Regions from separate parts of the Marinomonas algae genome, predicted to be linked through region 1. Evidence: predicted binding sites of a transcription regulator. Region 1 holds the regulator's gene; each other region holds the start of a gene.
The links. The regulator sigma-54, encoded in region 1, starts transcription at its own class of promoters, with help from an activator protein. The targets are predictions, from matches to a motif close to TGGCACNNNNNTTGCTNT.
Positions count from the first base shown of each region.

Region 1 (8,201 bases):
AGACGAACCCTTCGCTGGTGTTGACCCTATTTCTGTTGGCGATATCAAACTTATTATTAAACACTTACAAGAAAGCGGCATTGGCGTTCTAATCACAGATCACAATGTCAGAGAAACCTTAGACATCTGCGATAAAGCTTATATTGTGGGTAACGGATATATCATTGCTTCTGGTGATGCCAGTACAGTTATTAACAATGAACAGGTAAAAAAAGTCTATTTAGGTGACGACTTCCGCCTGTAACCCCTTATCATTACTGCAGAAAGGGAGTAGTATGCATAACTCGTTCCAATTCACTCAAATAAAAAGAGTTGCTCCATGAAGCAGTCTTTACAGTTAAAACTCGGTCAACAGCTGACCATGACACCTCAGCTACAGCAAGCGATACGTTTGTTGCAGCTTTCTACGCTGGATCTTAAACAAGAAATTCATGAATTTCTTGAGTCAAACCCTCTTCTTGAACTTGACGATGACGAACAAGGGCAAGTAGAAGCACCAGCCAGCATCGAATCCAAAAGCACACCAGAAACACCTGATGTCAATACAAGTGAAGAAGCTCGTGTTGAATCAGAATGGACAGAAAGCATTCCTGAAGAGCTCTCAATAGACAGCAACTGGGATGACACCTATCAAAGCTCTGCCGCGATCAGCGACAACAATAGCTATGAAGGTGACGGCGACTTCGAAAGCCGTAATGCGCCAGCAGAAAGCATACAAGACCACTTAATCTGGCAATTAAATTTAACTCACATGTCTGATAGAGACATTGAGATTGCATACGCAATCATTGAATGCGTACAGCCAGATGGTTACCTAAGTATTACACCAGACGATATCTGCGAGTCTCTTTCTATCGAACTAGAAGAGCTTGATATAGAAGAGGTCATGGCCGTCCAACATAGACTGCAGCGTTTTGATCCTATTGGTGTTTGCTCTACCGATCTACGAGACTGCCTCTTAGTTCAGTTAGAAGCGTTTCAAAACCATCCTTTATACAAAAGCACGCACAACTTGATTGACAATTATTTGCCACTTCTCGGTAGTCGTGACTTTGCGCAATTAAGCAGAAAAACAAAGCTCAAAGACGAAGCTCTCAAAGAAGTTGTTAGCCTAATACAGCAACTTAATCCTCGTCCAGGCTCTGTTATTGATGCAGACGATACGGACTATGTCATTCCAGATGTTTCTGTCAAAAAGCGCAATGGCAGTTGGCAAGTAGAGCTAAACAACGACGCTTTGCCGCCAGTCAAAATAAACGAAACTTATTCTGCTATGGCTAGCACCGCCTCAACACCCGAGGACGCGAGCTATATTAAGACATCATTACAAGAAGCCAAGTGGTTCATGAAAAGTCTACAAAGCCGAAATGAAACCCTTCTGAAAGTTGCCAGCTGTATTGTAAGCCGTCAAATTGACTTTTTTGAATTAGGTGAAGAAGCCATGAAACCCATGGTACTTCACGATGTAGCAGAAGAAGTCGGCATGCACGAATCAACAATATCTAGGGTGACAACTCAAAAATACATACACACACCAAAAGGTATTTTTGAACTTAAATATTTCTTCTCTAGCCATGTCAATACAGCATCTGGCGGAGAATGCTCTTCTACAGCGATACGAGCCATGATTAAAAAGCTAGTAACAGATGAGCCAGCGAAAAAACCTTTAAGCGATAATAAACTAGCGACTATTTTGGCAGACCAAGGCATACAAGTTGCCCGTCGTACTGTCGCAAAATACCGCGAGGCGATGAACATACCGCCATCCAATGAACGCAAGCGATTGATCTAAACGGACACTATTTTACCATGCCATTAAAATCATTATTGAAAGCAGAACTTGTCTTTGCAAAACAAGAGATTGTCAGCAAAAAACGCGTTCTTGAGAACTTAGCGGAAGTCGCATCTAACAAACTGCATTGCGATAACGAAGCGGTTTATGACGCTTTATTAGGCCGAGAAAAACTTGGTAGTACTGGTATAGGAAATGGTATAGCCATTCCTCATTGCCGTTTGGAGTCTGCTAATCATACGGCAATCGTTGTAATGTCATTACAAAATCCGATTGACTTTGATGCTATTGACAAAAGAGCAGTAGATTTGATCTTCGCCCTCATCGTTCCACCTCACGAGTGCGACTCTCATTTGTCGACATTGGCGCAAATTGCAGAATTAGCACAATCGCCACAATCTTTAGATAAACTAAGAACCGCTCAAACAAACGAAGAGCTATTCAATATATTTGATTCGTTAATATAGGAAACATGCATGCAAGAAGAGTCTATTACTATCATCAACAAACTTGGCTTGCATGCTAGAGCAGCAGGAAAGCTTGTTGAAACAACTTCTCGCTTCTCCTGTGATATTACCATCGAAAAAGAAGGTCGTAACGTCGACGGAAAAAGCATTATGGCAATGATGATGCTCGCTGCAGGAAAAGGCACCGAAATTCATATTAAAACCAATGGAGATGACGAAGAAGACGCTCTAAAAGCCATAATAGAACTGATCAATAATCGTTTTGGTGAAGATGAGTAACACTTTATATGTCAGAGAAAGCAACTCTAACTAATCATCTGCAGACAGTCACCGAATCTCTTGAATCCGGTGCCACCATGCAAATCCGTTATTTACTTAACGGTGCGCTACCTGCGCAGGACGTTGCTCGATTACTCGAATCCTCCCCGCCTAAAGAGCGAAAGCTTTTATGGGAGCTAATTAACTCAGAAAACCAAGGCGAAGTACTACAATACCTAAGTGAAGATATCGGCGCTCAATTCATGAAAAACATGGATACCGAGCGACTGATAGAGCTCTCGGAAAATTTCGAAAGCGATGACTTAGCCGATTTATTACAACACCTACCTGAAACCGTTGTAAAAGAAGTTCTTGCGTCCATGACAACGCAAGACAGAATGCGTGTTGAAGCTCTCTTAAGCTACTCGGAAGATTCTGCCGGTGGCTTAATGAATACAGACACAATAACAATACGTCCAAACATAACGATTGATATTGTATTTCGCTACCTAAGAAGACACGACATTCTCCCTGATATGACAGACAACCTGCTGGTTGTTAGCCGATCTGACCGCTTATTAGGCACACTTCCTCTCACAAAATTATTAGTGTCAGACACCAGCGATATCGTTCGGGATATCATGGAAACAGAATACACCGTCATTGAAGCTGAAACACCTGCCAGCGAAGTAGCGCAATTATTTGAAAAAATGGACCTTGTTTCTGCCCCTGTTATTGATGGAAAAAGCAAAAAGCTTCTAGGGCGAATCACGATCGATGACGTGGTTGATGTCATTCGAGACGAAGCAGAACACTCAATGCTAAGCATGGCTGGTCTTGATGACGACGAAGATACATTCGCCCCTATTATGAAAACAACAAGGCGCCGCGCTGTATGGCTAGGAGTCAATTTGGTGACGGCGTTTATTGCCTCTTATGTCATTGGGTTATTTCAGGATACACTAGACCAAGTTGTTGCTCTCGCCATTCTCATGCCTATCGTCGCCAGTATGGGCGGTATCGCAGGCTCTCAAGTTCTCACATTGGTAATACGCGGCATCGCGCTCGACCAAATAGGCACCACCAACACTCGCTGGTTGTTAAACAGAGAGCTCATTGTTGGCCTTATTAATGGGCTTTTATGGGCAACAATTATTGCCGCTCTCACCGCACTTTGGTTTGACAATATGAAGATTGCCTATATCATTGCGGGCGCGATCATCATTAATCTTTTATTTGCCGCAACGACAGGCACACTTTTACCGATTTTATTGAAGAAAGTCGGTATAGACCCAGCTCTTGCCGGAAGCGTAATCCTTACAACAGTAACCGATGTTGTTGGATTTCTTTCCTTCCTTGGCCTTGCTACCATCTTTTTAATATAGGTTCCCATGACAGACTTTGATCAATTTGAAAATGAAGACGACATTCCTAAAAGCAAAACCCAGATCAAGCGAGAAATGGAAGCTTTGCAAGATCTTGGTAAAAAGCTACTTAAGTTAAGCAAAAACCAACTTAAGAAAGTTGAAATGTCTGACACATTACGCGATGCCATTGCAGAAGCAGAAAGAATCAAACACCACGAAGCATCACGAAGACATTTACAGTACATAGGCAAAATCATGCGTACGGAAGATCATGAAGCGATTGCTCAACGAGTGGCTTTATTTGACTCCACCTCAGCCGCATACAATAAGCTTTTTCATCAATTAGAAGCCAAAAGAGACGCTTTAGTCGGTGAAAACAGTAAAGAGGTTCTGTCTCAATATCTAGACGAAAATCCAAACATGGAAGACATACAACTACTTAGACAGCTTATTCGCCTATCTCAGAAAGAAGTGTCACAAGGAAGCAACACAACCAACCGTAAAAAGCTGTTTCGTTTTTTACGTGAAGCAGAAGAAAAACGCTTAGGCCTTAAGTAACACCTAAAAAAATAAGTCATAAAAAAAGCTCTAACTATGCAAATAGCTAGAGCTTTTTTTATGTGAGACAAAGAGCCTCCAAAAGTAAAACTTAGTTACTTTTTCTCCAAAGGTCGATACTTAATGGGCGTAATAACCGGATCATTAAACGAACCTTCTACTTTGTATTGAACACTGGTCACCTTAGACAATTGATCACCAATCAATTTATCCGTAATAAAGAGCAAACCGGCAATTTGAGGCGTGGAAAGCAATAAGCCAGCGAGAGGTAAAGTGCCTGTTAACGGAAAAGTTGCCGTCAATTTCTCATCTAATGTTTCATTTACAATGTCCGCCTTCCCTTCTACAACCAACTCTGCAGAAGGTGCGACAATCTTGATTGGCTTCGTTGTCGTCAAAATCCCTTTATTTAAAGACAACACTCCATTGAAATCATCATAGGTTAACCCAGGTTCGTAAATATCAGAGAAGTCCAACACTAACCTTCGGCTCAAAGCACCAATATTGAAAATACCAAGCGCCTTTAAAAAGGAGGGTAACTCATCAACCTTGTGAAAGTTGCCGTCGTCGGCAGAAAAACTAATACCGCCCGACACAGAACTCCGGTCAAAGTAAAACGGATGCCCTTTCCAATTGAGGTCAACATCAAGCTGGTAAGCCTTGGATGAGAGATAACTCTCATTAGAAAACTTCCCAGCTAATTCGCCAATATCCTTACCCTTTGCTCCTATCGACAACTCAACAGTAGAATCTTCTCCAGCATCAACCCAAACGAAACGCCCAGAAAAAGTACCGCTTTTTAATTTGGTCGCTATAGGCTCAACACTCACTTTATTCGCATTTCTTTTGACTGCCAGCTGCCAATCACCGTATGGCTTTTCGTTTAAATACAGCTCATCCACCGATAAATTTATGTTTGGCACCTGATATGCAGAAATTGGTGCCTCTACATTTTCACTTTCATGCGGGGCTACATCATCATTTGAAGGGGCAGTATTCCAGCTTAAAAAGCCAAAATGTAAATTTGGCGTTTGGCTTTCATTTGTATACGAGAAGTTCAGTTCATCAGAACTCACCAATAAAGCACCGCTCTTTGAAGCATCATAAGACACTTTAAAGTTACGCAAAGTGTTATACGGATTCACCTCAACATCATCAATGATAAGATTTACTTTATTAATCCATGTTGGCAGTTGAGGAACTTCAACTTCTGTTTGTTTCACGCTATCCGATGAGAGTTTATTGAAGACTGAGAACCACTCCTGAACATCAAAGTAGTCAAAGTTGCCATTCAACACCAACCCTTTAGGAATTGTGTCACTTAAAGACTGCCCTTCTTCGCCATTCATAATGACCTCTCCGCCCACAAACTCTCCTTCATTCATGAGGAAACGTGAGTTGGACAAAGCACTGTAATTTAGGTCAACAACCAAGTCGTCTTCATGTTGCCTAAGTTTTATGTTAAGAGGTTTAGCTTCTTCATTTTTCTTGCCGACTGGCTTGGGAAGAGCAACATTCACTCCAAGCAAATCACTGTTTATGACTAAATCAAGCTGCCCACTTTGTGACTGATTAATGGATAAAGTGCCGTTGTAAGACGCATTTCCCGACACTGCATTTGTTAAAGCGTCTGGGAGCTCACGCCACTCAAGTACATTTCGCAAATTAGCTACTCCCGACAAATCTCCAGAGATAGCCAATTCACCTTCAAATGTGTTGTTAGAGGTCAGGCTAAGACGTGATTCTCCTCCCAAACCTTGAATTTGGAACTCTGAATTTTGAATACCTTCTGCAGAGGTATAATTTAACTGCCCCTTTTTAATAACCGTAGGAAGATTTAAGTCTTTCAATGTTACAGGGTTATTCTCAAAATTCAGACTTACCTGAACCTTTGGATCTTGGCCATGTGAGAAAGGCACGCTCACATCAAAACTACCACTTACCTCTCCAGTAACATCCCAATTCTCAAAAGGCTTAACTATTGTTTCGTTTAGGGGCGTTTCTTTTAACATGGAAATAATGGTAGCGGAGTCATCTTTGACCCGAGCTTTGATATTCAGCCAATCTGCAGCATTATCTACAATAGGCACGCTTAGCTTTATGTCTGAAGCGCTAAGCCCTGACAAAACAGCTGAGTCAACATTGACAGAAATGCCTTTGTTATCGAATTCAAAGGCACCACTAACCTGTTCTGCCACAGGCCAGTTTTCATCAAATTGTATTGAAAGATCACGAGCAGCAAGCTGTACTCTCACATGTGGATCAGCACCATCTGAAAGCTCAGAATGTAAAAGAACATCTGCACTACTCACCATACCTGCATCAGCAAAAGAGGAATCTATCCATTGTCTAAGGTCTTCGTTGAGCGCTTTTGGCGGGATATACGATAGCCGATCAGAGGTCGGAATATTGTCACCATGCAAGTCTAACGAAATCCAGTCCGGCTCATCTTTTCTAATCTCTAAACGAAACCCACCTTGGATATGAGCAGCATTACGCTCTACATTAAGGCCTTTCCCTACAATTAAAAAAGTATCCTGCTGTTTTTGCCAACTAACATACCCAGACAAAGCATCCACAAACCAAGGGCTGTCATAAACCGTATCAAAATGCAGCTGACTCATTTGCCCTTTAAAGTCGATATAGCCACTATCATTCGATAAACTAAAGACTGCATTCACACCTGTGGCTTTTGGAATACCATTGTAAGCATCAACTGAAGCAGACTGAAAATTACTCAAGAACTGAAATGATGGCTGATCATTTTCTTGCCAAATCTGAAGCGCACCATTTGTGGCTACCCCAGTCGGATTCAATCCACTCAATATAGATTGAGCATCCGATTCTTCAGGCAAAAAGTAAGACGCTACCTGATTAGCCATACCTAAATCTATCTGATCAAACCGGATATTGGAGCGCTTAGAAAGCGAGGACCAATCAAATGAAAGGTTCGTTGTCGGATAAGGTTCTTTTAATTCGTTATTTACCTCTAAATCATAGAGATCTACATGCAAACTTGGTGAGGTTTGAGCGTAACGTAGACGAAGAGAGGAAGTTGTTTGATAAGCTCTGCCATCGGCAAAAGATATATTGAATTGTGCGCCTTGAGAACGAAGCTCAACCTCTTTCCCTACGGTAACATCGAACCAAAGTTTGCCTCCAGTCTCGATTTCTTCTACTGAATAATCAGCAAGCTGGAATGCCTCCTTAATTGGCAATGAGAATAAAGGTGCGTCAAGAGATGCTTTTATTCGATAATTGCCAAGCAAACCACTGTAACCAGCCAAGCGAGCATCTATTTGGAAGGGAGCCTCATTACCATCTAAATAAAACGTAGAAGTTAATAAAGAGCCAAATGACTTTTGGAATATGTATAAGTGAGGAATACCAAGAATGTGCTCGCCAAATTGGTCGCTGTGTATTTCTACACTAGCGTCTATTATGGAGAAATTCCGCTGCTCAGAGAGGTAGTCTAAAGCCCGCTCAATACCAACATCATTACGCACTGTACGAGAAGGTTTAGCACCATTAAGACGCCATTGCCCTTCGCTTTCCTGCAAAGAAACAACGGGCTCCACAAACCTGATATAGGTGAACTGTGGACTTAAGCTTAACAGAGATTTAACCGTATCCAGTCGAACACGCATCTCATTAACAAGAATCGAAGGCTTACTATTAACCGACAACTGAAAATCGCCAACAGAAATAGTCGGATCAATTCCCTCTAGACGTCCATCGATACTGCCTAAACTAATAGGA
Region 1 covers NZ_JBLIXK010000006.1:174,620-182,820, forward strand. Annotated here, with positions in the region: gene lptB (LPS export ABC transporter ATP-binding protein) at 1-244, shown strand, start outside; gene ACMUMQ_RS10610 (RNA polymerase factor sigma-54) at 320-1,792, shown strand; gene ptsN (PTS IIA-like nitrogen regulatory protein PtsN) at 1,810-2,259, shown strand; gene ACMUMQ_RS10620 (HPr family phosphocarrier protein) at 2,269-2,538, shown strand; gene mgtE (magnesium transporter) at 2,547-3,902, shown strand; gene yjgA (ribosome biogenesis factor YjgA) at 3,909-4,442, shown strand; gene ACMUMQ_RS10635 (YhdP family protein) at 4,538-8,201, opposite strand, start outside.

Region 2 (8,201 bases), on a different contig from region 1:
TCGCTTTGGTTGAAGTCGTCGTTTCATTCAGGTTGATCGTTAGGATGTCACCAACTTTACTGGCCTTTTGATCACCAAAAAATACATCCCCCATTCCCACCTGGTATATACCGCCTGTTGGCGCTTGTGAAGGACTCATTCCATTTGGATAAACAGGCGTATAATAAGGGTCATCAGATTGAATATTTTGAGTGATCGAAGGTCCGTTTAAAGGGTCATCCCCATCAGGAACATATCCTTTTCGAGCGTCTTCCTCTGGTTCAGCCTCTTCCGCTTCCTCCTCATCCGTTACTGCATCAATCACGGCATCAGTCACTGCACCCGCCGCACCAGCTGCCGCTGCATTCGCCACCGCTTGTTGATCTATGTCCCATGTCAAACATCCCGACAAGGTCAAGCTGCATAAAATCAAAAGGAGAAATTTAATCTTCATCATATTCCACACGCTATTATAACTGCTGTATCGCAAAGCTCATCATACCATCCGCTGCAGAAATCACTTTCGAATTCATTTCATATGCACGCTGGGTGGTAATCATATTAACCAACTCTTCAATAGAGTTTACATTGGAGGCTTCCAACATACCTTGAGCGAGAGTGCCCAAAGAGTCTGTTCCTGGAACACCTACTAATGGCGGCCCACTCGCATTTGTCTCAGTGAAAATATTCTGACCAGATGCGCTTAACCCTGTAGGGTTAATAAAACCTGCAATGTTAATTGCACCGACTTCTTGTGCATCTGCTTCACCAGACATTCGAACAGAAACGATGCCATCTTCGGCAATCATGATTTCAATGGCATTAGGGTCTATTTGAATACCTGGCTCTACTACTAATCCACCAGAAGTTGCTATTTGCCCTTCACTGTTCAACTGAAGACTGCCATCTCGCGTATAGCCGATTGTTCCATCTGGCATCAGAACCTGTAAGAAACCTTTACCTTGGATAGCAACATCAAGTTGTCTATCTGTCATGTTGTAATCGCCGTTAGAAAAGTCTTTCTGCGTCGCTCCAACCTTAACACCTGTACCCAATTGCAAACCTGAAGGTAATTCAGCATTCTGAGCACTCAAGCCACCAGGCGCTCGTACTGTTTTATACATAAGATCTTCAAATACGGCACGGTCTTTTTTGAAAGCCGTTGTCGAAACGTTAGCCAAGTTGTTGGCCACCACGTTCAACTGCTTATCCATTCCGCTTAAACCAGTCTTACTTACCCATAATGCTGAATTCATAATAGCCTCTGTTATTCTATCTCTGATAACAATTATTTATTGATACTGCCTATCAATGAAACTTAAGAAGTACGTTGTAATATTCGAGCTGATGAATTGGCATTCTCTCGAATGGCGTCCATCATTTTGACATTCATTTCAAATCGTCTCGAAAGGTTCATAATGTGCGTCATTTCTTCCACCGCATTCACATTACTACCTTCCACAAAACCAGATACCAATTTCACATTCGGATCCAATTCAAACGCTTGGCCATCACGAGAGTGAATCAGACCATCTTCTTCTTTCCGTAAATTCTGAATATCTGGGTTCACTAATTTAATTTGATTCAATACCGCCACTTCATTGCCTGCGCCACCTTGGGGAACAATAGAAATCGACCCATCTGATGTGATATTGATACTATCCAAAGGTGGTAAAAATATAGGCCCATCGACACCGGCAACTGGCAAACCTCGTCCTGTCACAAGCTGCCCTGCGGCATTAATTTGCAAGTCCCCAGCACGAGTGTAAGCCTCTTGACCACGCTCATCATAAACCGCAATAAAGCCTTCTCCGGCAACAGCCACATCCATATCTCGGCCAGTTTGAATCATGTCGCCTTGGGTATAACGTGTCGCTGGGTTTTCTGTCATAGCGTACACACGGCTTGGGTGATAATCCCCGTAAACCTGCATAGAGCGGGCTTGTTCAAAGTCAGAACGAAAACCTGTTGTACTGACATTTGCCAGATTGTTAGCGTGTATCGTTTGAGCATTCATGGTTTGCACACCACCACTCATTGCTAAATATAAGGCCTTATCCACTGCCGTTCTCCTAGAAGAATTTGTTTCATTTAATTAATACATATCAAGAATCGTACCAACTTAAAAAATAAACAAAAAAAAGCCGAAACAACATAGTTGCTTCGGCCTAAATCTTCTCTCTCCAGAAAATTAACGAAGGTTTATTATCGTCTGTGTGACAGTATTTTCTGTTTCTAATGTTTTACTGTTTGCTTGATAATTACGCTGTGCCTCAATCAATGCAACCAATTCAGACGTTAAGTCAACGTTAGACTCTTCTAACGCTCCACCTTGAATTTTTCCTAATGTGCCGCTATTTGGACGACCGATATCAGCAGGACCAGAACTCTTACTGGCCAACCAAGACGTATGGCCATTAGGCATAAGACCGTCAGTACTATCAAAGGTTGCCAGGGCAAGCTGGCCAAGAGTTGCCGTTTGTTGATTTGTGTAGTTCGCCACTAAGAAGCCGTCGCCATCAAAAGAAATACCTTGCAGCTCACCAGCAGAAAAACCATCTTGATCAAACGTATCTGTATTTTCCAATGCATACTGCGTAGAACCATTTAGATCCAACGGTGTGATACGACCTCGGTTTGTTGGATCCAACCCAAGCACTTCTAATGCAATAGGTTCAGCAACTTCAAATGGAGGCAAACCTCGATAAGCACCAAGCAAGTTACCTGCCGCATCAAAAGACACAGAAGTATTGCTTTCTAAGAAGCGAGTATCTTCGCCCGTTATAGGGTCTTCAAAAGTCTCTTCGCCGTCCATTGTCACGCGCAACTCGTAAGTATTCTCTTCACCGTGTTTGATAAAGTAGTAACCTATTGTGTGAGATTCACCCAAAGCATCATAGACAGTTCGTGTATTACTGTAGTTGTAAGTTTCAGGCTTAAGCGGATCAAATACTTCACGACCTACAGAACTTGAATCTCGAACTTCTTCAGGCGCTAATGTAGAAGCAATCGCGACGCCACCCAATGTACCTGCTACCGCCAAAGGTGTTTTGGTTCCCGCTTCAATATCGGCAGAGGTTGGCTCTGCGCCTCCGATATATAGAAGCTCAAATGGTGATTCATTATTTCCATCACCATTGTAATCCGTGCCACCTTGAGCCGAATTAAAAGTCGCAAAGGTTTCACCCATAAACGCAGCGCCAGTATCATCCAACATCGCACCGTTCACTGTGGCGTGAACCTTGTAAGTGTTTGGCAACTCACTCTTAGAATAGTAATAAGTCACTATGTTTGTTCTGCCATTGGCATCAACAACACCTTGAGTTTGAGTGAAGTTGTAAGTATCAGGGTCAAGCGGATCAAACTCAGCTTTTATGTACGGAGGGACATCTTCATTTTTAGAGTTCAAGTTAACTTTTAAAGACATTTCTGTCGTTGGCTCTGGAGGAATACGATCGTTTGGTATCTTCATATCTTCCAAGTTACCACCAATGATCCCGTCAACAGCGTTGTAGCCCTGCACATGACTGCCATCGTTCGTTACCAAGAAACCATTTTCATCTAATTTAAAGTTACCTGCTCGGGTATAAGATTGAGCAACACCAGCATCCAATACAAAAAAGCCAGCACCATCCACAGCAATATCGAGATTATTATCAGTATAAGACAAGTTACCCGATGAAAACTCTTGAGAGACATTACTCACGCTCACACCAGAACCAATACTGTTACCACTACCAGCACCCAAAACACTTGTATTGTAAAGGTCATCAAACTCTATACGAGATTTTTTGAAACCCGTTGTGTCGGCATTGGCAATGTTATTACCTGTCACACTTAAATAATCGGCAGAAGCTTTAATGCCAGATAGTGCAGTATTGAATCCCATAATACTCTCCCAATTACCCTAAAATTTCTAATTCGTTTGTGAGTTTGACTTTGCCGTGGTTTTCCACATTCAAAACGGTTCCATCTTCGCCATTAATCGTAACGCCTTGGATACGTGTCGGTAGACGTGTTGTCATGGCTGAGATTTCGCCTTTATCATTTGTTGATGATGCTGCGAAGCGATATTCACCAGGCGGCAAAATATTTCCTTCATCATCTAACTTGTCCCATTTGTAGTCACCTGAGTTCAGCGTAGACGTACGAACAAGAACATTATTTTCATCGTATATTTTCAGTGTGGCCGTTTTAGAGTCTTCTGGAATCGTTGTCTTCAGCTGAACATCATCAGAGCCTTCAGAGATTTTTGCCGTACTTCCTTCCATCAAAATAGATCGCCCCACTAAAGTGGAAGCACTAAGTGCTTGGTTAGAAGTCAAAGACGTTGCCATAGTTTCAAGCTGATCTGATATGCCAGTTAAACGCTCCAAAGAACTAAACTGTGACATCTGAGCCACCATATCATTCGCATCTTGAGGCGAAGTTGGATCCTGCCCTTTAAGCTGCTCAATATAGAGCTTCAGAAACACATTTTGATCCGCTAAGGCGCCTGTTTCTTCTGTCGAGGCCGCGGGCTTTTCAATACCAGCTTTCGCTTTAGCCGAATCTGTCCCATATTGAGAGATCAGATTACCTAGGCCTTTAGTGTCAGATATATTTGCCATCTGTTAGCTCCTACGACTGTCCAAGTGTGAGCATTTTCTGCATCATACTTTTTGCCGAGTTCATAATTTCCACATTCGTTTGAAAAGATCGAGAAGCTGACATCATATCTGCCATCTCTTCTATTGGATTCACGTTCGGATAGAACACATACCCTTCTTCATTTGCCATTGGATGATCTGGTTCATATCTAGGCTGCAACGGCGCATCTGATTCAACAATGCCATCTACTTTTACACCCACACCAGCACCACTGTCATCCATGCTGGCATTGCTCCAACCAAATTCACGCATACTGTCATTCATCATCTGCGAAAATACAGGTTTACGAGCGCGGTAGGTCTGATCTGCTGAACTAGCAACACTGTCTACGTTTGCCATGTTGCTGGCCACTGTGTTCAAACGTACTGTTTGAGCACTCATTGCCGATCCAGAAATTGTAAAAATATTACTTAAAGACATCGTTATTAGTTCCCAGTAAGCGCTTTTTTCATGCCACTAATTTTTCTATCCAAAAACATAAAGCTTGTATCGAACTGCAAGGAGTTTTGTGCATATTCTGCTTGCTCTCTTTGCATATCGACATTATTTCCATCCAAAGAAGGTTGATTAGCGTTTCGATACAAAAGCGCATCCGAACCTGACGAAAAACCTTCTCCTGAAATATGCTTAGAATTTGTACCCGCTAATTTCAGTTTGCTGCTAGCATCGTTAAGCATAGAATCAAAGCTGATGTCTCGCGATTTGAAGTTAGGCGTATCAGCATTGGCGATATTATTAGCAAGCACTGCCGCTCTAGCGCTTCTAAACTCTAGCGTCTTATCGTGTCCTGCAAATGCACTCGCAAAAGATATAGCCATTAAACCCTCAAACTAAAAACATCATAAACTAAACAAGACAAAGCAATTATGATGCCAAAATAAAATAACTATATAATTCAATGGGTTATGATTTTCATCTAGAGGAACGGCAAAAAGCGGCAAACAGTAAACAAGGAAAACAAAGACAAAAAAGCCCGCCCTAGAAAAACTAAGGCGGGCTTTTTAATAAGGCTTTTACAAAGGCTATAAGGCTTTAGCTTTGTAAACAATACCAGGATGACACTGGACAATCTCAAAGTAGGCTGAAAGGCCGCTTAACGCTTCAGATCCGCCCAAGAACAAATATCCTCCAGGCTTTAAAGCGGCATGCATTCTTTTAAGAATATCCATCTTCAAATCACCAGTGAAATAAATCAGAACATTACGACAAAAAATAACGTCGAACTTACCCAAACCAGCGAATGAATCAATTAGGTTCAAATAACGAAACTCCACTCTAGAACTCAAGTGAGGCTTTATCTTCCAAGTTTGTTCATTGATCTTGTCAAAATAACGTCTCTGAAAGTCTGCACCCAAGCCACGAGCGATCGCTAAGCTGTCATACTCACCCTGTTTTGCGTGCTGAAGTATATTGGTACAGATATCTGTCGCAATAATCTTCTCACCAGCTTTCATCACACCTGGACGAGAAGCCTTGAAGTCTTCAATTACCATACTGATAGAGTAAGGCTCTTGACCAGTAGAAGAGGCAGCAGACCAAATTCGCAAAGGAGCAGAAGACATTTCAGGCAATATCTTCTCTTTTAAAATAGTAAAAGGATGAGTATCACGAAACCAAAGTGTTTCATTGGTTGTCATTGCATTGATGACTTCTTCTTTAAGTTTGGCATTACCAAACCTTTCAAGCGCATCAACCAATTGCTCAATTTTAGTGAAGTTTTCTCGCTCTAAAATTCGCCCTAAACGGCTAGCCACCAAATATTGCTTATTATCGCTAAGGGATATGCCACATACCTTTTGAAGATATTCCCTAAACCTAATATATCCGTTAGGTGTGATTGCATTTGTACTACTGAGCATTAAAACTCCATATGTGGCAGACGCCCATTAAATAAAGCCAATCGAAAAGGAGCCTACCGACTATTCCGTTTGAACCTGTACTGTTTCTATTGCTAATCGAGCTAACTCATCCGGCTGGAATTTTGCCAAAAAGCCATCTGCCCCAACTTTCTTCACCATCGCTTCGTTGAAAACACCACTTAATGATGTATGAAGCAGGATGAATAAATCTTGTAAGCGGCTATCGTTTCGAATCGCTGTCGTTAAGGTATAACCATCCATTTCAGGCATTTCAATATCTGAAATCACCATGGAAAATACCTCTGTAATATCTTTGCCTTCAGCTACAAGGCCTTCAAGATGATCAAGCGCTTCACGACCATCATGCAAGACGGTCGTCTCAAAACCTACTTGTTCCATACAACGCTTAATCTGCTTACGAGCAACAGATGAGTCATCAACAATAAGAATATGGTGTTTTTTGGCATTCTCTTGAACGTTATCATCCACAATACCAGCAGATATATCCTGACGAGTCGGTGCTACTTCAGAAAGAATTTGCTCAACATCGAGAATTTCAACCATCTCTTTTTCTACCTGACACACAGCTGTCAGGTAATTGTCATTAGACAAACCTTTTGGTGGTGGCTGAATATCACTCCAGTTCATGTTCACAATTCTTTCAACGCCACGTACCAAGAACCCCTGTATACGACGGTTGTATTCAGTGATGATAACAAAACATTGATCAATATTTTCAATCGGGCTTGCACCTGTCGCTAATCCCAAATCTAAAATAGGAATTGTGCCGCCACGAATATGAGCAACACCTCGAACAACAGGTGAGCTATGAGGCATAGAGGTAAGTTTAGGGCATTGAAGAATTTCCTTCACCTTAAAAACATTGATACCGTAAAGGTGCTTACCGTTTAAGCGGAATAACAACAGCTCTAGTCGGTTTTCACCTACCAACTGCGTACGTTGATTAACAGTATCCAAAACTCCAGCCATAAACGCCTCCAAAATGTGCAAACATCATACTGAGGTATCACCTCATAATTGTTAAGTTACATCATCCAATGATAAAGTGATTTATCAGATTTTACTAACTATCTTATTTCTAACGTAATAATAAACAAAGAGAGCTAATCATGCGAATCATAAGGCTAACAATAGCCTTCTTTTGTTTCCAAGCAAGTTTAATATTTGCTGAATCTATAGAAAACCAAATTAATCACTACATAAACCAAGTAGAGATACCTCGATTACTAGAAATATACCCAGAAGCCGACGTTACGATTTCTTTAAATAACCTAGCAGCATTAAACTATTTACCTGACTGTGAAGCAGGCACCATTACAGTTACAAATCAAAGACCTGAGGCCAACAAGCGCACGACTTATGAAGTTAGCTGCGATTCGCCTGTATGGAAGTCTTATGTACCAGTCACTCAATCCATTACTATCCCAGCAATCAAAACGATTTCCCCCATCAATCGAGGACAAGAAATAAACAGAGCTAACACCGGTGTTGGCGATGTTGATATATCAACATTAAGAGGCCAAGTTTTTACCGCAAAGAATCCACCTTATGGCCTGATTGCCTCACGCAACTTACGTATCAACACCTATATAACAGACAATTTAATCAACCAACCGACCTTAGTAAAAAAAGGCGACCTAGTGCTTATTACAGCAAGCAATGGAAACATTATAGTCAGGATGAACGGAGTTG
Region 2 covers NZ_JBLIXK010000001.1:665,308-673,508, forward strand. Annotated here, with positions in the region: gene ACMUMQ_RS03120 (flagellar basal body L-ring protein FlgH) at 1-436, opposite strand, end outside; gene flgG (flagellar basal-body rod protein FlgG) at 450-1,235, opposite strand; gene flgF (flagellar basal-body rod protein FlgF) at 1,298-2,041, opposite strand; gene ACMUMQ_RS03135 (flagellar hook protein FlgE) at 2,171-3,868, opposite strand; gene ACMUMQ_RS03140 (flagellar hook assembly protein FlgD) at 3,882-4,589, opposite strand; gene flgC (flagellar basal body rod protein FlgC) at 4,600-5,049, opposite strand; gene flgB (flagellar basal body rod protein FlgB) at 5,055-5,447, opposite strand; gene ACMUMQ_RS03155 (CheR family methyltransferase) at 5,652-6,488, opposite strand; gene ACMUMQ_RS03160 (chemotaxis protein CheV) at 6,549-7,478, opposite strand; gene flgA (flagellar basal body P-ring formation chaperone FlgA) at 7,619-8,201, shown strand, end outside.
Region 2: flgF (flagellar basal-body rod protein FlgF) is a predicted target of sigma-54. The motif match lies at 2,082-2,099, and genes of this name have one in related genera.

Region 3 (8,201 bases), on a different contig from region 1:
TCACGATACCAGGGATAACGAGCTTCAATGCTTGTGGCAAGATAACCAAAACCATTGACTGCCAGTAAGATAATCCCATCGCATCAGCGGCTTCATATTGACCTTTTGGAATAGCTTGCAAGCCACCACGGATTACCTCGGCCATGTAAGCGGCGGAGAATAAGGTAATACCAATCAATACACGCATTAGCTTATTAAAGTTCATACCATCAGGTAGGAACAATGGAATCATAACGGATGCCATGAATAAGATGGTGATCAGTGGAACCGCTCGAATAGTCTCAATGAATACAATACAAACAGACTTAGCAATCGGCATGTTTGATTGACGGCCTAAAGCCAGCAAGACACCCAGAGGAAGTGAAGCAACAATACCAATGACACCCAAAAGAGTCGTTAGGAATAAGCCACCCCATAGAGAAGTCTCAACAACTTCTAATCCAAGTACACCACCAGCAAACAAGAAGTAGGCAATGATAGGGTAGACAACAATAATCCCAATGGATAAATAGAGTTTATTGACAGATTTAATGGCGAAAGCACCAACCATTACCACCAATAGAATCAAGGCAATATTAATACGCCATGTTTCTTCTGATGGGTATAACCCATACATAAACTGTTCGAAGTAAACCCCTATAAATGCCCAACAAGCACCGCCGCCAGTACAAGCTGCTTTTGATTCACCTGTCCATGTTGCATCGATAATGCCCCATTGAATAATTGGTGGAAGCAATAGGTATAGAACATAAACACTAAACAGTGTCAGGAAAATATTAAGAGGGGACGACAATAAATTTTGACGAACCCATGCCACTGCACCGACCGAATTAACTGGTGGTGGGAGGCTTGGTGATGGTTTAAATATAATAGCCATGATTAGCCTCCTAGCGCTCTACTAATGACATTTTTTTGTTATACCAGTTCATGAACATGGAGATAGATAAGCTCAATGAACCATAAACAAGCATACAAAGACCAATGGTTTCTATCGCTTGACCTGTTTGGTTTAGTGTCGTACCCATAACAACAGCAACCAGCTCAGGGTAGGCAATAGCAGCACCTAACGAAGAGTTTTTCGCTAAGTTTAAATATTGGCTAGTTAATGGTGGGATGATAACGCGCAATGCTTGAGGCAATACAATTAAACGCTGAGTCAAATTGTCTTTTAAGCCTAAAGATCTTGCTGCTTCTGTTTGTCCCCAGTTAACAGACAAAATACCTGCACGGACGATTTCAGCAATGAAAGAGCCTGTGTAGGTGGATAGAGCTACAAGAACAGCGACAAACTCAGGAGGTAGAACCATACCTCCCGTGATATTGAAGCGACTTTTTTGTGGTAAATCGAACTCTATTGGAAAGCCTGCAACAGCAAGGGACAAAAAGGTAATCCCGATAATCAATCCTAAAGAAGTCCAGTAGGCTGGAAACCAAACGCCCGTTTTAGTTTGACGCTTCTTAGCCCAGATAATCACAGCGATAGAAGCAACAATAGACAAAATAAAGCCAGCGATTACAAGACCGAAGCCATCTTGAAAAATAGGGTTAGGAGAGTAAATACCGCGCTTATTTAATAGGAAGTCTGCAAACTCATAACTATTACGAGGTGCAGGTAGCGCCGCTAGTACCGCAAAGTACCAAAAGAACATTTGCAGTAGTAATGGAATATTACGCAAGGTTTCAACATAGACAGTTGCTAAACGTGCGACTAGCCAGTTTTTCGACAGTCGGGCAACACCCATGATGACACCAATGACAGTTGCTAACACAATCCCCATTAGGGAAATAACAACAGTGTTGATTAAAGCAACAACAAACGCACGACCATAAGAGTTTGCTTCTGTGTACTCAATCAAATGAATAAGAATGGGAAATCCGGCTGGCTGATTTAGAAATGTAAAACCAGTGGAAATACCTTGATTAGCTAGGTTGGCTTGTAAGTTACTGAATAGGTAATAACCTACGAAAACGACCACGGCTAGAAGCACTATTTGAAAGATCAAGGCACGGGTGCCTGCATCATGCAAAAGGCTTTTGTTACTTGAAGTTGTTTTATCGCTCATCTTAGTTCAGGCAAATGGAATGCTCGTCAGATGTGTAAGAAAGGGGGGAGAAATTCAGCGGCGATGAAAGATCGCCGCTGAATAAATACCCGAAGCAGGTTGCTCTAGGTATTAATAATTAACGTACTGGTGGCGCGTACATTACACCGCCTTCAGTCCATAGGTTGTTAATACCACGTGGAAGACCAACTGGAGTAGATGGACCAACGTTACGTTCGAATACTTCACCGTAGTTACCTACTTGTGAAATAACGTTGTAAGCCCAGTCTGCAGGAAGACCAAGTTGAGCACCCATATCACCTTCAGAACCTAGAAGACGCTTGATACCTGGATCATTTGTTTCACTTTTGATTTTAGAAACGTTTTCAGAAGTGATACCCATTTCTTCAGCGTTAACCTGAACGAACATTGCCCAAGTTACGATATCTTTCCACTGGTTGTCGCCGTGACGAACAACAGGGCCTAGAGGCTCTTTAGAAATAGTTTCTGGAAGAATCATGTGAGCGCTTGGATCTGCAAGCTTAGAACGGTGAGCAGCAAGACCTGATTTATCTGTAGTGAATACATCACAACGGCCAGAAGCGTAAGCAGCTAGTGCTTCGTCTGCTTTTTGAACAACAACTGGAACGTAAGACAATTTGTGCTTACGGAAGAAGTCAGCCATGTTCAATTCAGTTGTAGTACCTTGCTCAGTACACACTGTTGCACCATCAAGATCCAAAGCAGACTCAACGCCTAGATCTTTACGAGCCATGAAACCTTGACCGTCATAGAAGTTAACAGCTGTGAAGTCCAAACCTAGAGATGAATCACGAGTGTAAGTCCAAGTCGTGTTACGAGCTAGAACGTCGATCTCACCAGATTGTAGAGCTGTAAAACGCTCTTTAGCAGATAGAGGAGTGAATTTTACTTTTTGAGCATCACCAAAAATGGCTGCAGCTGCTGCACGACAAGCGTCAACATCGATACCAGTCCAGTTACCTTCAGAATCTGCGTTGGAGAAGCCTGGAACACCTTGGCTAACACCACATTGGATAAAGCCTTTAGATTTAACGTCATCTAGTGTAGCTGCAGTCGCTGCTGTGCTTAGAGTCGCTGCAACAGCTGCAGTAGATAGTATTTTACTAACATTCGATTTCATTATATTAAGCCTCCCGGGCATTTTTTTACATATGTTGTTATATTGCTGAACTTAACGTCAGATTTATATTATCTGTAGTGTTTATTAAGCAAACTTAGTGCCAACATTCTATTCTTCTTATTGTCAGATATATGTAGATGATTCCTCTACAAAGGACACTACATGCATCTATAGAATTACTCTTTTTCGCCATAGTCAAGCAGAAAAAATTATAAGCTACACGTAATCTGCACTTTTTTTGCGTATTTCTGAATGTAATTCTTATGTCTTTGATATTTATTTTTTCTGTAAAGCGTTAGTTTTCGGGGGATTAGGCTAATCGCTTAATTATTGTTCACAAGTGGTGCGAGATTTTTTTTAAAATGTTCCATTTTGTAGCAGGGGCGACTTTTTGCTTAATTCTGGTGCTTGTTTTTGGATTTGTTGCTATACCCTTACTAAATATATTGAATAAAGCTCTTTCCATAATTTGCAATCTGCATGATAGACTTAGGCATTAATTGAAGCTACGTAAGGAGATCCGTGTCAAATGGATAACTCAGTAAAACCACTCGATCGCTTAGACAAAAAAATACTTCGTGAATTACAGATAAATGGCCGTTTATCGAATGTAGAACTAGCGAGCCGCGTTGGGTTGAGTGCCACTCCTTGTTTGGAACGTGTTCGTCGTTTAGAGCGAACAGGTTACATTACGGGTTATTGTGCTTTGGTAAATCCGAAAAAGGTGGATGCTGGTTTGTTGGTCTTTGTTGAAATTAGACTGAAAACAACCTCTCCTGAGGGCTTTAATGAATTTAAAACAGCGGTTGCTGAAATTCCAGAGATTTTAGAATGTCACTTGATCGCGGGCGACTTTGAATATCTTTTAAAAGCACGCGTTTCAAATATGGACTCCTACCGTTTACTTTTAGGTGAAACATTGCTGACTCTGCCTCACGTTCGCGAGTCTCGAACTTATGTCGCAATGGAAGAAGTGAAAAGCACGACGGTTGTAAATATCCCATAATCCTGCCTGCGTGCTTTGCGTTTCCTTAAACCTTTTAGCTTGAGAGCTGTTCTAGTAGTTTTTTCAGCATTTTTGGCCCCATTCCTTTGACGTTAATAATCGCTCTTTCAGATTGAAAAGGGCGCTCTGTAATAATCCTCTCTAGTGCTTTTTTGGGAATCCCTTTTACCGCTCTTAATTCTGCTTTTTTTATTTTATTGATAAGGCAATGTCCGTCGCCTGAATCTACAAACTTGGAGTGGGTAATGGATTCTCTTGGCGAGGTTATTTGAGGTTCTATTGTGTTAGTTTCATGCTCACTGCTGTAGGCATCTGCTGCATCAGACATGGCTTGTGTCTGATAGAGGAAGTCGAAAAACACTTCATCAATCAGTGTGTACTCTAAACCATCCCATTCCCTTAATTGTAATGAGAGTTGCCAAGTTCCCGTGGGAGGATGTTGAAAGAGCAGGTCGTAATAGCAGTCGCTCAGGAAGTGTTGCCCTCTTAATTCTCCTATCGTTGTGGAAGCTAGAAGTACGCTTTGAGGTTCTCTGTTTTGTTGGTTCTGGGCACTAAAGGCGATTTGAATTGTGCCGCTCATGTTCAGTTCATCTCTATTGCTTCCAATAAAGTCTGCAGAAATCATCACTCGGTCGTTTTCTATTTTGTAACCGCATCCTTGTATTGATAATTCTGCACCTTGATTTGCTTGTTCTAAAAAAGACATACCAGCTCCTTGAGATGAATTGGCTTGAACAGAATGTAAGAAACTACCCAGTTCGATAGATTTTATGGGGATATCTTGAACATATCTAAGCAAATATAAAGCCAATAGCGACAAGGCTAGCGATGGGGAAAGGTCTATTTCAGAGTGAGTGTTAGACGTTTAAATACTGGTCATGATTGGGTAGCCATCTAGACAGAAGTGGGGAAATGCTTTCAGGGTACTGAGAATATAGAATCGAAGCGGCGCGTTGCACATCATCCAATAGACTTTTGTCTCTTTGCAAATCCGCTACTTTGAACTCCCACAAACCCGTTTGTCTTGTGCCTAGAAGCTCTCCTGGCCCACGTAATTCAAGGTCTTTCTCAGCAATTTTGAATCCATCACTGGTTTCTCGCATAGTAGAAAGGCGCTCTTTCCCTTGCTGTCCTAACGGTGATTTATAGAGCAGAACACAATGGCTGGCAGCTTGACCTCGACCCACACGCCCTCGTAATTGATGAAGTTGCGCTAAACCCAGACGCTCAGGGTTTTCTATGACCATTAAGCTTGAATTTGGAACATCAACACCCACTTCAATGACAGTGGTTGCCACTAAAAGCTGAATCTCACCTGCTTTGAACTTGGCCATAATATCGGCCTTTTCTTGTGCTTTTAGCCTTCCGTGCACCAAACCAATGGACAAGCCTTGTAATTGCTCTTGCAGTAATAGCGCTGTGTCCTCGGCCGCTTGGCATTGCAGCGCTTCCGACTCTTCGATCAAAGTACAGACCCAATAAGCCTGCTTGCCTTGCTCGCAGCCACTTTTCACTCGATCGATGACTTCTTGTCGGCGTTGGTCTGACACCACAATCGTATTGACAGGTGTTCGTCCTGGTGGCAATTCATCGATGATTGAGCAATCCAAATCTGCATAAGCAGACATGGCCAATGTGCGAGGAATGGGCGTTGCTGTCATGATTAACTGATGAGGTTGAAATCCGTGCTTCATGCCTTTTTCTCGCAATGCCATTCGTTGATGAACACCAAAACGATGTTGTTCATCAATAATTGCTAAGGCTAAACGATCAAACTCAACAGTGTCTTGAAAGAGAGCATGGGTTCCAACAACAATTTGTGCTTCGCCAGAGGCAATATCTGCCAGCTCTTTTTCCCGCGCCTTTCCTTTTAGTTTGCCAATCATCCATGCCACTTTTAAACCTAAAGGCTCAAACCATTGGGAGAAGTTTATGTAATGCTGTTCTGCGAGGATTTCGGTTGGCGCCATAATGGCAACTTGATAACCGGCTTGCACGACGGAGGCGGCAGCTAAGGCTGCTACTAAAGTTTTGCCCGAACCTACGTCACCTTGAACCAAACGTAACATTGGGTGACCAGTATTTAAGTCCGCCAGTATTTCGTGAAAAACGCGTTGTTGGGCATTGGTTGGTGAAAAAGGCAGTTGATTCAAAAGAGCTTGGCTTAGTTCACCTGCATTTGGCACCTTGATTGAAACGTCTTGCTTTGCCTTGATACGTTTGCCTATGAGCGAGAGTTGATGCGCCATGAGTTCTTCAAAAGACAAACGATATTGAGCTGGATGAGAGCCGGAGCGTAGTTGTTCTAAGTCAGCTTCGCGAGACGGATGATGCAAAAACAAGATTGCATCGCTTAATGGTGGCAAACTGAATTGTGAACGAATTTCTTCAGGAAGCCATTCTCGTAAATTGTAAGGCGTTAGGCGTTCTAACGCTTGCTCACAGAGTTGGCGGATCTTGGTTTGGGTCAAGCCTTCCGTAAGAGGGTAAATAGGCGTGAGCTGCGCGGACTCTTCCTGTGTTTCATCATCACCAATGACTTTGTATTCAGGGTGATAGATTTCAAAACCAGTGCTTCCTCTGCGAATTTCACCAAAGCAGCGAATGCGTTTGCCTGTCTCAAGCTGTTTTTTTTGCGCCGCAGAAAAGTGGAAAAAGCGTAAGCAAAGCGTGCCGGTGTGATCTTTGATCCGACAGAGCAAACTACGGCGTTTGCCCATTTTGATTTCGCAGCCAGTCACTTGGCCTTCGATAACGGCTTCGTCGCCAAAACGCAAATGGCCGATTGGCACCACACGGGTTCTGTCTTGGTAACGAATAGGCAAGTGGAACAGTAAATCCTGTACTGTGTGCAGATGCAATTTAGCCAGCTTTTCGGCCATTGCATCTCCCACTCCTTTTAGTTCTCGCACATCCTGTGCATCTAAACCGTCAATCATCTGAGCTTCCTACAGATTTAATTGCTTGCAAGCATCACGAATAGATTGGCTTACGGCTTCAATGGCTTTTGGACGGGGGAAACTCGCTCGCCATGCAAGTGCTACCGTGCGTTTCGGCGCTGGCGAAGCGAAAGGTCGAACTTCCAGCATTTCATGATCGATATTGGTGACAGCCGACTTTGGCAAAACGGTGACACCTAAGCCAGACGCCACCATGTAGCGGATGGTTTCTAGCGAGCTGCCATTGACGACAGTTCGGCCATCATCAAACTCACTTTCAGTCACAATAGGGCAGGCTTCTAAAACTTGCTCACTGAAGCAATGGCCTTTACCTAGTAACAAAAGATTGTCTGTAGATAGCTGATCGGTTTCTATGTTCTCTAGCTTGGTCCAAGGATGTCCTTTCGGCATGAGCACAACAAACTCTTCTTCGTAAATAGGTTGTGTTACGACATCAGGCTCGCGGAAAGGCAAAGCGACGATAATGGCGTCTAACTCGCCGTTACGCAGTTTTGGACGAAGGTTTTCCGTTAAATCTTCTTCAATTGACAACGGCATGCCAGACACAATTTTATGCAAAGAAGGAATCATAAAAGGGAAAAGGTAAGGGGCGATGGTAAAAATAGCACCGACTTTTAATGGCCCTTTTAGCTGATTTTTACCAGACGCGGCCAGTTCTTTGATCATGTTTGCTTGATCGAGAACGCGCTTTGCCTGAGTAATGATTTGCTCGCCAAGTGGCGTGATGTACACCGAACTTTTACTGCGTTCGAAAATAGCGGTACCCAGTTCATCTTCCAGCTTTTTTACTGCAACACTGAGGGTTGGCTGTGAAACATGACAGCTCTCTGCTGCTTGTCCAAAATGCTTTTTCTCCGCCAGCATTACTATGTATTTCAATTCCGTTAATGTCATAACTCACCTTTTTAAAGTAGGCTGATTCATTGTTAATAGCTATGATAATACACCATTCAATAAAGTATACTCGTTGATTCTGTTATTACTGAACATTTCTTGATTCATCCCGTGTTATTAAATGTTACGCGAAG
Region 3 covers NZ_JBLIXK010000008.1:32,260-40,460, forward strand. Annotated here, with positions in the region: gene ACMUMQ_RS11515 (amino acid ABC transporter permease) at 1-877, opposite strand, end outside; gene ACMUMQ_RS11520 (amino acid ABC transporter permease) at 888-2,063, opposite strand; gene ACMUMQ_RS11525 (amino acid ABC transporter substrate-binding protein) at 2,182-3,204, opposite strand; gene lrp (leucine-responsive transcriptional regulator Lrp) at 3,734-4,210, shown strand; gene ACMUMQ_RS11535 (ComEA family DNA-binding protein) at 4,245-4,919, opposite strand; gene recG (ATP-dependent DNA helicase RecG) at 5,071-7,152, opposite strand; gene ACMUMQ_RS11545 (hydrogen peroxide-inducible genes activator) at 7,162-8,067, opposite strand.
Region 3: ACMUMQ_RS11525 (amino acid ABC transporter substrate-binding protein) is a predicted target of sigma-54. The motif match lies at 3,290-3,307, and genes of this name have one in related genera.

Region 4 (8,201 bases), on a different contig from region 1:
CAGAAAGAGGCCCTTTCTCGGAATAAGCTTGATGATCCGAAACAACCTCGAAACCTAATGCTAAATATTCTTCTACATGCCGATTGGCATTCACAAAGACAGAGCCAGAAATGGACTTTAATGCACGAGCAATCGGCATGATCATAGGTTCATTCTGAAAAAGCAGAAGTCCTTTATCTTGACCTCCCATTCGAATGCCTTTTCCACCGGCCAATACGGCGCTAGATAGAGATGTAAGTGCCATAAAAGCTCGTTTAAATTAGTTTAGAAACCCAACTTTTGTCGCGTTTAGACCAGATATCATCGGCTAAGCTTAAACACTCTTCGTGAGAGGCAATTCCGAACATAAGTCCAGCAACAGAAGCAAGTGTTTGACGAACTGCTTGCTCTCCAAACTGATCCACCTGCAACCCACTCCAGTGATCCGTCAGACGAGTTAGATCTAAATTATGCTTAAGACGCTTATGTTCCTTCTCAGCCTTAGACCAACTCGTCCAACTAGCAACCCCTTTCTGCCATTTCCATAAGGTTACTTCCCTTTCTGGGTTCACCTCGGCTTCACCATTACCACCTCGAAATACCAAGACAGAGGGATCATTTAATTGCTCACAAGCTGAAATATGCAACACATCATAACCACGATGGAAGACACCATGTACACTATGATCAGCTTGAAATGGATTCATCATGCGCACCACTGTATTAACTGGCGATCGCAACCCCAATGTGTATTTCAAGTCCATCATGTCACTTAAGGTAAAATCGATACTTTCAAGAGAGATATACGCAAAACCAGTTTCATCAACCTTCTCCTTTACTTCCTGACGAGTATGGGAGATAGACAAGCCTAAACGCTTAATGGCTTCATTTACAAATATTCTTTCTTCACCTTCAAATGCATGACCATGCATCACTACCTTCTTTCCATAATTTGCCAAAGCAAGCGCAGCAAGCAAAAACCAAGGTAACTCATTACGCTTACCAGCATATGCAGGCCAATCAAGATCTACGTGAAATTCTAACGGATCTTTTTCTGATAAAAACTGACGTGTGGCCTCAGTAAACCCAACCGTTTCTTCCACTGTTTCTTCACGTATACGAATCAGCATCCAAAAAGCACCTAGCTGCTCTGGTTCAACTTTGCCATTTAAAATAAGAGACATTGCATGATCTGCCTCTTCAGTAGTCAAGCTACGAGAGCCTTTTTTACCGCGCCCTAAAATTTTCACATACTGTGTAAACGCATTACTCATGCAGAAAGCTCCGTTATGGTAGGGATAAAGTGTTTGAGTTCAGGAATACAGGAGCCACAATTTGTTCCGCATTTTAATAATGAACCGAGCTCTTCGACTGAACAAACACCATCAGTAATTGCTTGTTCTATTTGCTTTTTACCGACTTGAAAACAAGTACATATTATAGCGCCTTTATCTTCAACATTCGCTGGCAATCCGACTAATATCGCCATACGATCCAACTCAGACAAAGGTTCTTGCTCTGCTAATTTTGATTCTAACCAATCACACGAAATGGATTCAGGTGTCGGATGCAAATACGCAACAAGAGAAAGCTTTTTATCCTGAATATACGCCAGCCTAATTTGCTCTGTAACAGGGTTAGTATATTCCAGCCACTCGCCTGTTGACGCACCATTCTGATTTAACAAAGCCTGAATCGAAGACACATTTTCGCCAATTGGCCACACCACTTCGTAATGATAGCCATGCTCAGATGGCACATAACACCAATAAGTGAAATCCAGTTCTTCAAGCGGCTCTGAAGATACAACCACACCATAAGAAATATCTTTTACAGCTTCAAGTTTAACTTGCGCATGTTTCGACTCCGGCTGCCCTGACAGAGGATCAACTACTTGAGGAATAAGGTTTGACACAACAGATGCATTGGAAAATTGTTGCGTCCAATGGATTGGCGCAAAAACATTCCCCGGAGCCACGCCTCGGCTTACTTTTGCCTTCAACAAAGCTTCCCCATGCGAAGAAGTAAGGCGCACAAGCGTTTTGTCTTCAATACCAAGCACTCTTGCGTCTCTAGGATGAATTTCTACATAAGGCTGGTCAGTGTGTTTGGTTAATAAAGCCGCATCGCCTGTTCGTGTCATAGTGTGCCATTGGTCACGAACACGCCCCGTATTAAGCGTGAATGGCCATTCCTGAGAAAACTGATTAACAGGTAATTGTGGCACAATAGGAACAAATTTAGCTCGATTATCTGGCGTAAAGAATCGACCATCTTCAAACATACGAGCCGTTCCTTCTGGTCGCCCTTTTGGCACAGGCCATTGCACAGGAACTAAAGCATCGTATTCTTCTTTTGTCATTTGACTAAAGTGACCAATATCAAAATCGCGTTTGCCATTATTTTCAAAAGCCGATAACGCCGCGTGCTCAACAAAGATTTCATGAACATTGCGATAAGAAAACGCTGACTGATATCCCAAGCTTTTCGCCACTTCACAAATCGCCCACCAATCATGTTTGGCTTCACCTGGCGCTGGCAAAAGACCACGTTGGCGTGAAATTCTTCTTTCTGAATTTGTCACTGTGCCATTTTTCTCACTCCAACCTGTTGCCGGAAATAAGACATCTGCCATCGCAGTGGTATCGGTATGCGCTTTGCAATCACTGACAATAACCAACTCACACTTTTCTAATGCTCTTCTCACCTGAGCCGTATCAGGCAGACTTACCATAGGATTAGTGGACATAATCCAAACCACTTTTACCTTACCTTCTTCCATGGCTTGAAATAAGTCGACTGCTTTTAAACCGTTTTCTGTCGCCATATTTGGTGCTTGCCAAAAACGCTGAACCAAGGACTGAGCACCTGGTGTAGCGAAGTCCATGTGTGCAGCTAACTGATTCGCTAATCCGCCCACTTCTCGTCCGCCCATCGCATTCGGTTGACCTGTAATCGAAAACGGTCCAGCACCTTCCTTTCCAATTCGCCCAGTTGCTAAATGACAATTAATTATCGCATTACATTTATCGACACCCGATGAAGACTGATTCACACCTTGAGAATAAAAAGTCACCGTTTTTGCCGTTTCTGTCCACCAGCTTGCCAATAAACTTAAATCTTTTTCACTTACTCCAGAGAATTCCGCCGCTGAAGCCAAAGTCGGTGTTGACTCATTCGCCTGATTTAGAGCCTCTTTAAAACCATTGGTATGACGAGAAATAAAACCTTGATCAAGCACATTCGCCTGAACAGAGTGCTGTAACAAATAAGAGAAGATCGCCGCATCGCTGCCAGGCTTAATTCCCAAGTGCAAATCTGCAATATCACAAGTGGCCGTCTCTCTTGGATCAATCACCACCACTTTCATGTTAGGGCGTTGCTTTTTAGCTTCTGCAATACGCTGGAATAAAATTGGATGCGTCCAAGCCGCATTAGAGCCCACCATGATTAACAAATCACATAACTCTAAGTCTTCATAATTACAGGGAACAGTATCAGAGCCAAAAGCACGCTTATAGCCAACAACCGCTGACGCCATACACAATCGAGAGTTGGTATCGACATTAGCCGTTCCAATGAAACCTTTGGCTAACTTATTCGCCACATAATAATCTTCTGTCAAAATCTGCCCAGAAAGGTAAAAGCCAAAAGCATCAGGGCCATGATCCTTCACCACTTGAGCAATTTTTTCACTGACAGTCTCAACCGCTGTTTGCCAAGCAACAGACTCACCGTTCACCATAGGAGTCAATAATCTATCGTCAGATTGAATGGTTTGCGCAAGACTACTGCCTTTCACGCACAGACGACCAAAGTTAGCAGGATGATCACGATCTCCAGACACAGGCTCAACAGGGTCAGTTGCGGAATTTGGTACAGTAAAATTCACCCCGCACCCTACGCCACAATATGGACAAGTCGTTTTCTCAATTCGTGCTGTCATGATCATTCCTCAAACCCATTATCCAAAAACAAAAAAAGGCCCAACCGCTTTCCTAGAAAAGCGGTTGGGCCTCGTTGCCTTTTGTAATATCTGATTGCTTTATGTGTAAACCTTCGTCGACTTACGGTGCATCAGTTACTTTGTATAAAGCAATAACCAAGCCAATTTTGATAAAAGTCATTAAATCCATGTATTCGTTATCAATTCCCTATAAATGGACAAGTTACCTTTTACTAACACCATAAGGCTTCAAAAATATCGCACCAAAACAATGCAAAATATGCAAGCTAAGGCTCAGAAATGTACACCTCATCTCCTTCTAGTTTTGCTTTCCAGTAAGGAATTCGAACCGCGTCGTCTTCCAGACATTCTCCAGAAGACAACACAAAGTGTTGTTTATACAAAGGGCTAGCAACCGTCCAATTGCCTTGGAGGTGAGCAACCAAACCGCGAGACAAAACGTTCGCCTTGCCGAATGGATCCCAATTACCGATAGCAAACACCTTATCATCAGACTCAGGAATATAAAAAAGTGCCACTTGCTGACCATCGACCATAGCCGCTACTCCAGCACCTCTAATAAGATCACCTTGCTTACAAACTAATTTCCACTGTGATGCCATCTTATTAACCCACCTTCGCAATCAATTCTAACTTTTCTTTTTCTGTCGCCGGGCGAATTTGATCACGCTCTTCAACGAAAACAACATTGTCATCCACGCCATCATAGTTAACAAACTGACGGAATGTTTTTAGTGCTTCTGGATCTTCTAATGTTGTTTTCCACTCACACTGGAAGGTATCAACAACATAATTCATCGCCGCATCCAGCTCGTCACACATACCTAATTTATCTTCTATAACCACTTCTTTCAGATACTCTAGACCGCCTTCAAGGCCATCCATCCAAACGGAAGTTCGCTGTAGCCGATCCGCAGTTTTTGTGTAGAACATTAGTACGCGGTCAATGTATTTAATGAGTGTTTCGTCATCTAAATCAGTAGCAAATAAGTCACCGTGACGAGGCTTCATACCACCATTACCACAGACATAAAGGTTCCAACCGCCTTCTGTTGCAATAACACCAATGTCTTTACTTTGCGCTTCTGCACATTCACGAGTACAACCAGACACAGCAAATTTAATCTTATGAGGAGAGCGCAAACCTTTGTAACGGTTCTCTAAATCAACCGCCATGGTCATACTGTCATTCACACCATAACGACACCAAGTACTACCAACACAAGACTTAACAGTTCGTAATGACTTACCATAGGCTTGACCCGTCTCAAACCCCGCAGCGACTAACTTACCCCAGATTTCTGGCAATTGAGGTAAAGTCGCACCGAATAAATCAATACGCTGACCGCCTGTAATCTTGGTGTACAACTTATATTCTTTTGCTACTTCACCAAGCACAATCAATTTTTCTGGTGTGATTTCACCGCCTGGAATACGAGGAACAATAGAGTAAGTACCGTCTTTCTGCATGTTACCTAGGAAGCGGTCATTGGTGTCTTGCAGGATAATGTGTTCTTTTTTCAGAACATATTCGTTCCAAACACTGGCTAAGATAGAGCCAACCGCAGGCTTACAGATTTCACAACCATGGCCTTTGCCATGCTTTTCTAATAACTCATCAAAACTTTTGATCTTGCCAATTTTGATGATGTTATATAAGTCCTGACGCGTATAAGCAAAGTGCTCACAGATGTCTGTACTGACTTCAACCCCCAGCGCAAGCAGTTCATTGTCGACTACCTTTTTCAGCAAAGCTGCACAGCCACCACAACCCGTTCCAGCTTTTGTCACTCCTTTCACATCACCAACAGACAAAGCACCGCCACAGACAGCATCGCTGATATCTTGTTTCGATACGTTGTGACAACTACAAATTGACGCTGTCGCTGGCAAAGCATCAACACCCAATGCAGCAGGTGCGCCATCCATTGCTGGTAAGATCAAAGACTGCGCTTGTTCAGGCAGATCAATCGCATTCAAATAGTATTGCAACAAGGTATCGTAATAGCTGTTGTCACCGACTAGCACTGCGCCTAACAGTTTTTTACCGTCTTCTGAGACAACCATTTTACGGTAGCTCTGACTCAACTCATCTTGATAAACAAAAACTTTGCAGCCTTGTGAAGTGCCGTGAGCATCACCTACCGATCCCACATCACAACCAAGCAGCTTCAACTTGGTACTCATATCTGCGCCAGTAAATGACAAGCCAGCATCGCCCATCAAATGGCCTGCCGCCGCTTTCGCCATGGTATAACCTGGTGCAACTAAACCAAAGATTCGGTTATTCCAAAGCGCACACTCACCAATCGAGTAAATATCTGCATCGCTGGTTTGGCATTGGTTATTAATAGTGATACCGCCACGCTCGCCCATTTCTAGACCAGACTGTTTCGCCAATGCGTCTTGAGGTCGAATACCTGCAGAGAACAAAATCAAATCTGTTTCAAGGTGTGTGCCATCGGCAAAATTCATGCGATGGAAAGCCGCTTCTCCATCGACAATTTCTTGTGTCGCTGTGTCGGTATAAACCTTCACACCTAAGGCTTCGATCATTCCTTTCAGAACACTACCGCCCTTTTCATCCAACTGAACAGGCATAAGTCGAGGAGCAAACTCCACAACGCTGGTTTCTAACCCTAGATTTTTTAAGGCGTTCGCAGCTTCCAAACCTAACAAGCCACCACCAACAACCGTGCCACGAGTCACTTTCTTGGCACAATCTCTAATGGCATCCAAGTCTTCTAATGTACGATAAACAAAGGTGTTATCACGTTTGTGACCCGGAATTGGCGGAACAAAAGGATAAGAGCCCGTGGCCAAAACAAGCTTGTCATACGGTAATGAATCACCATTTTGCAAGAGTAGTGTTTTGGCTTCACGATCAATCTCGGTGACAAGACTGTTTGTAAAATAACGAACGCCATTGTCGTCATATAGCGTACCGTCCGTCATAGCCAAATCAGCTGCGCCTTTACCGGTAAAATACTCACTGAGATGCACACGGTCATAGGCTAAATGTGGCTCTTCACCAAATACCGTAATATGAAAAGTTTCGTGACCACCTTGGGCAATAATTTGTTCAACAAAATGGTGGCCGACCATGCCATTCCCCACTACAACAAGACGTGGTTTATTGGCCGATAGAGGTATATTAGATGTCATCGTGTTCCCCTTGCTTTTAACTAGCAACGTCTAAAACCGCTTAATTAGGCAACTTTTGGGCAGCAATATGCTTCCCCAAACACCAGTAGTTCAAGCATGTCAGAGACATTAGTTTTGTTTTGAATTAGCTGGAAATACCAGCTCCCATCGGCAACGTTGCCATAAAGAATTGCCCCAACTAATACGCCATCGTTGACGATCAGTTTGCGGTAATGATTGGCTCCTACATCTTTAAAGAAGATGCACGAGTCTTCCGGATCGGCTTGAATCTTCCCGACTGAAAAAAGATTCACACCAGATACTTTTAATTTGGTTGGCGTTGGCTCAATTGAAAAGCTGGCGTCTTTGTCATTCAGCACACTGATTAGCACTTTTATCTGATCCCAAATAGGAGCTACCAGACCAAAAGTTTGCTGGTCAAATTCACAGCATTCGCCTAATGCAAAAACATCTCGATAGGACGTCTGCATTTTTTCATCCACTACAATCGCTTGATTAGTTTTTAAACCTGCCGACTTTGCCAAAGCTATTTCTGGTGAAATTCCTGCTGCCATAACAACTAAGTCAGCCGCCATTCGCTCACCATCCGCGCGCACAACCTGATTAACGAGACCGTTTTCTGATTGAATAAAAGAAGATGGCGATTCCCCCAGACGAAACTCAATTCCCATCTGCTCTAACCGGCTACGTAACAAAGCAGCAGATTCAGCGTCTAGCTGTCGGTTCAATAACCATTTTGAGCGATGAAAAACAGTCACTTTATGACCTCGCTTAACCAGTCCAACAGCCGCTTCTAATCCCAGCAAGCCGCCACCAATCACGCAAACAGACTGATTGTCTTGAAGGCTCGCCATAACGTTGACATCGCTCCAGGTACGAAAGCCCATCACATTTGACGCCTTCGCCCCATCGATAGGTAAGATTCTTGCTCGTGAACCTGTTGCCATAATCAATTTGTCATAGCCAATGGCTTTAGCGCTGGCCAAACAAACCACTTTCGCCTCAAGGTCAATGCTCTCAACCCCATCACCAGCAATAATAGACACACCTTCTTGCTGCATTTTTGCCGTGTCCACCAAAGACATTTCAT
Region 4 covers NZ_JBLIXK010000001.1:85,573-93,773, forward strand. Annotated here, with positions in the region: gene mobA (molybdenum cofactor guanylyltransferase) at 1-244, opposite strand, end outside; gene ACMUMQ_RS00375 (glycosyl transferase family protein) at 255-1,253, opposite strand; gene ACMUMQ_RS00380 (nitrate reductase) at 1,250-3,925, opposite strand; gene nirD (nitrite reductase small subunit NirD) at 4,213-4,548, opposite strand; gene nirB (nitrite reductase large subunit NirB) at 4,553-7,111, opposite strand; gene ACMUMQ_RS00395 (NAD(P)/FAD-dependent oxidoreductase) at 7,156-8,201, opposite strand, start outside.
Region 4: ACMUMQ_RS00380 (nitrate reductase) is a predicted target of sigma-54. The motif match lies at 4,072-4,089, and genes of this name have one in related genera.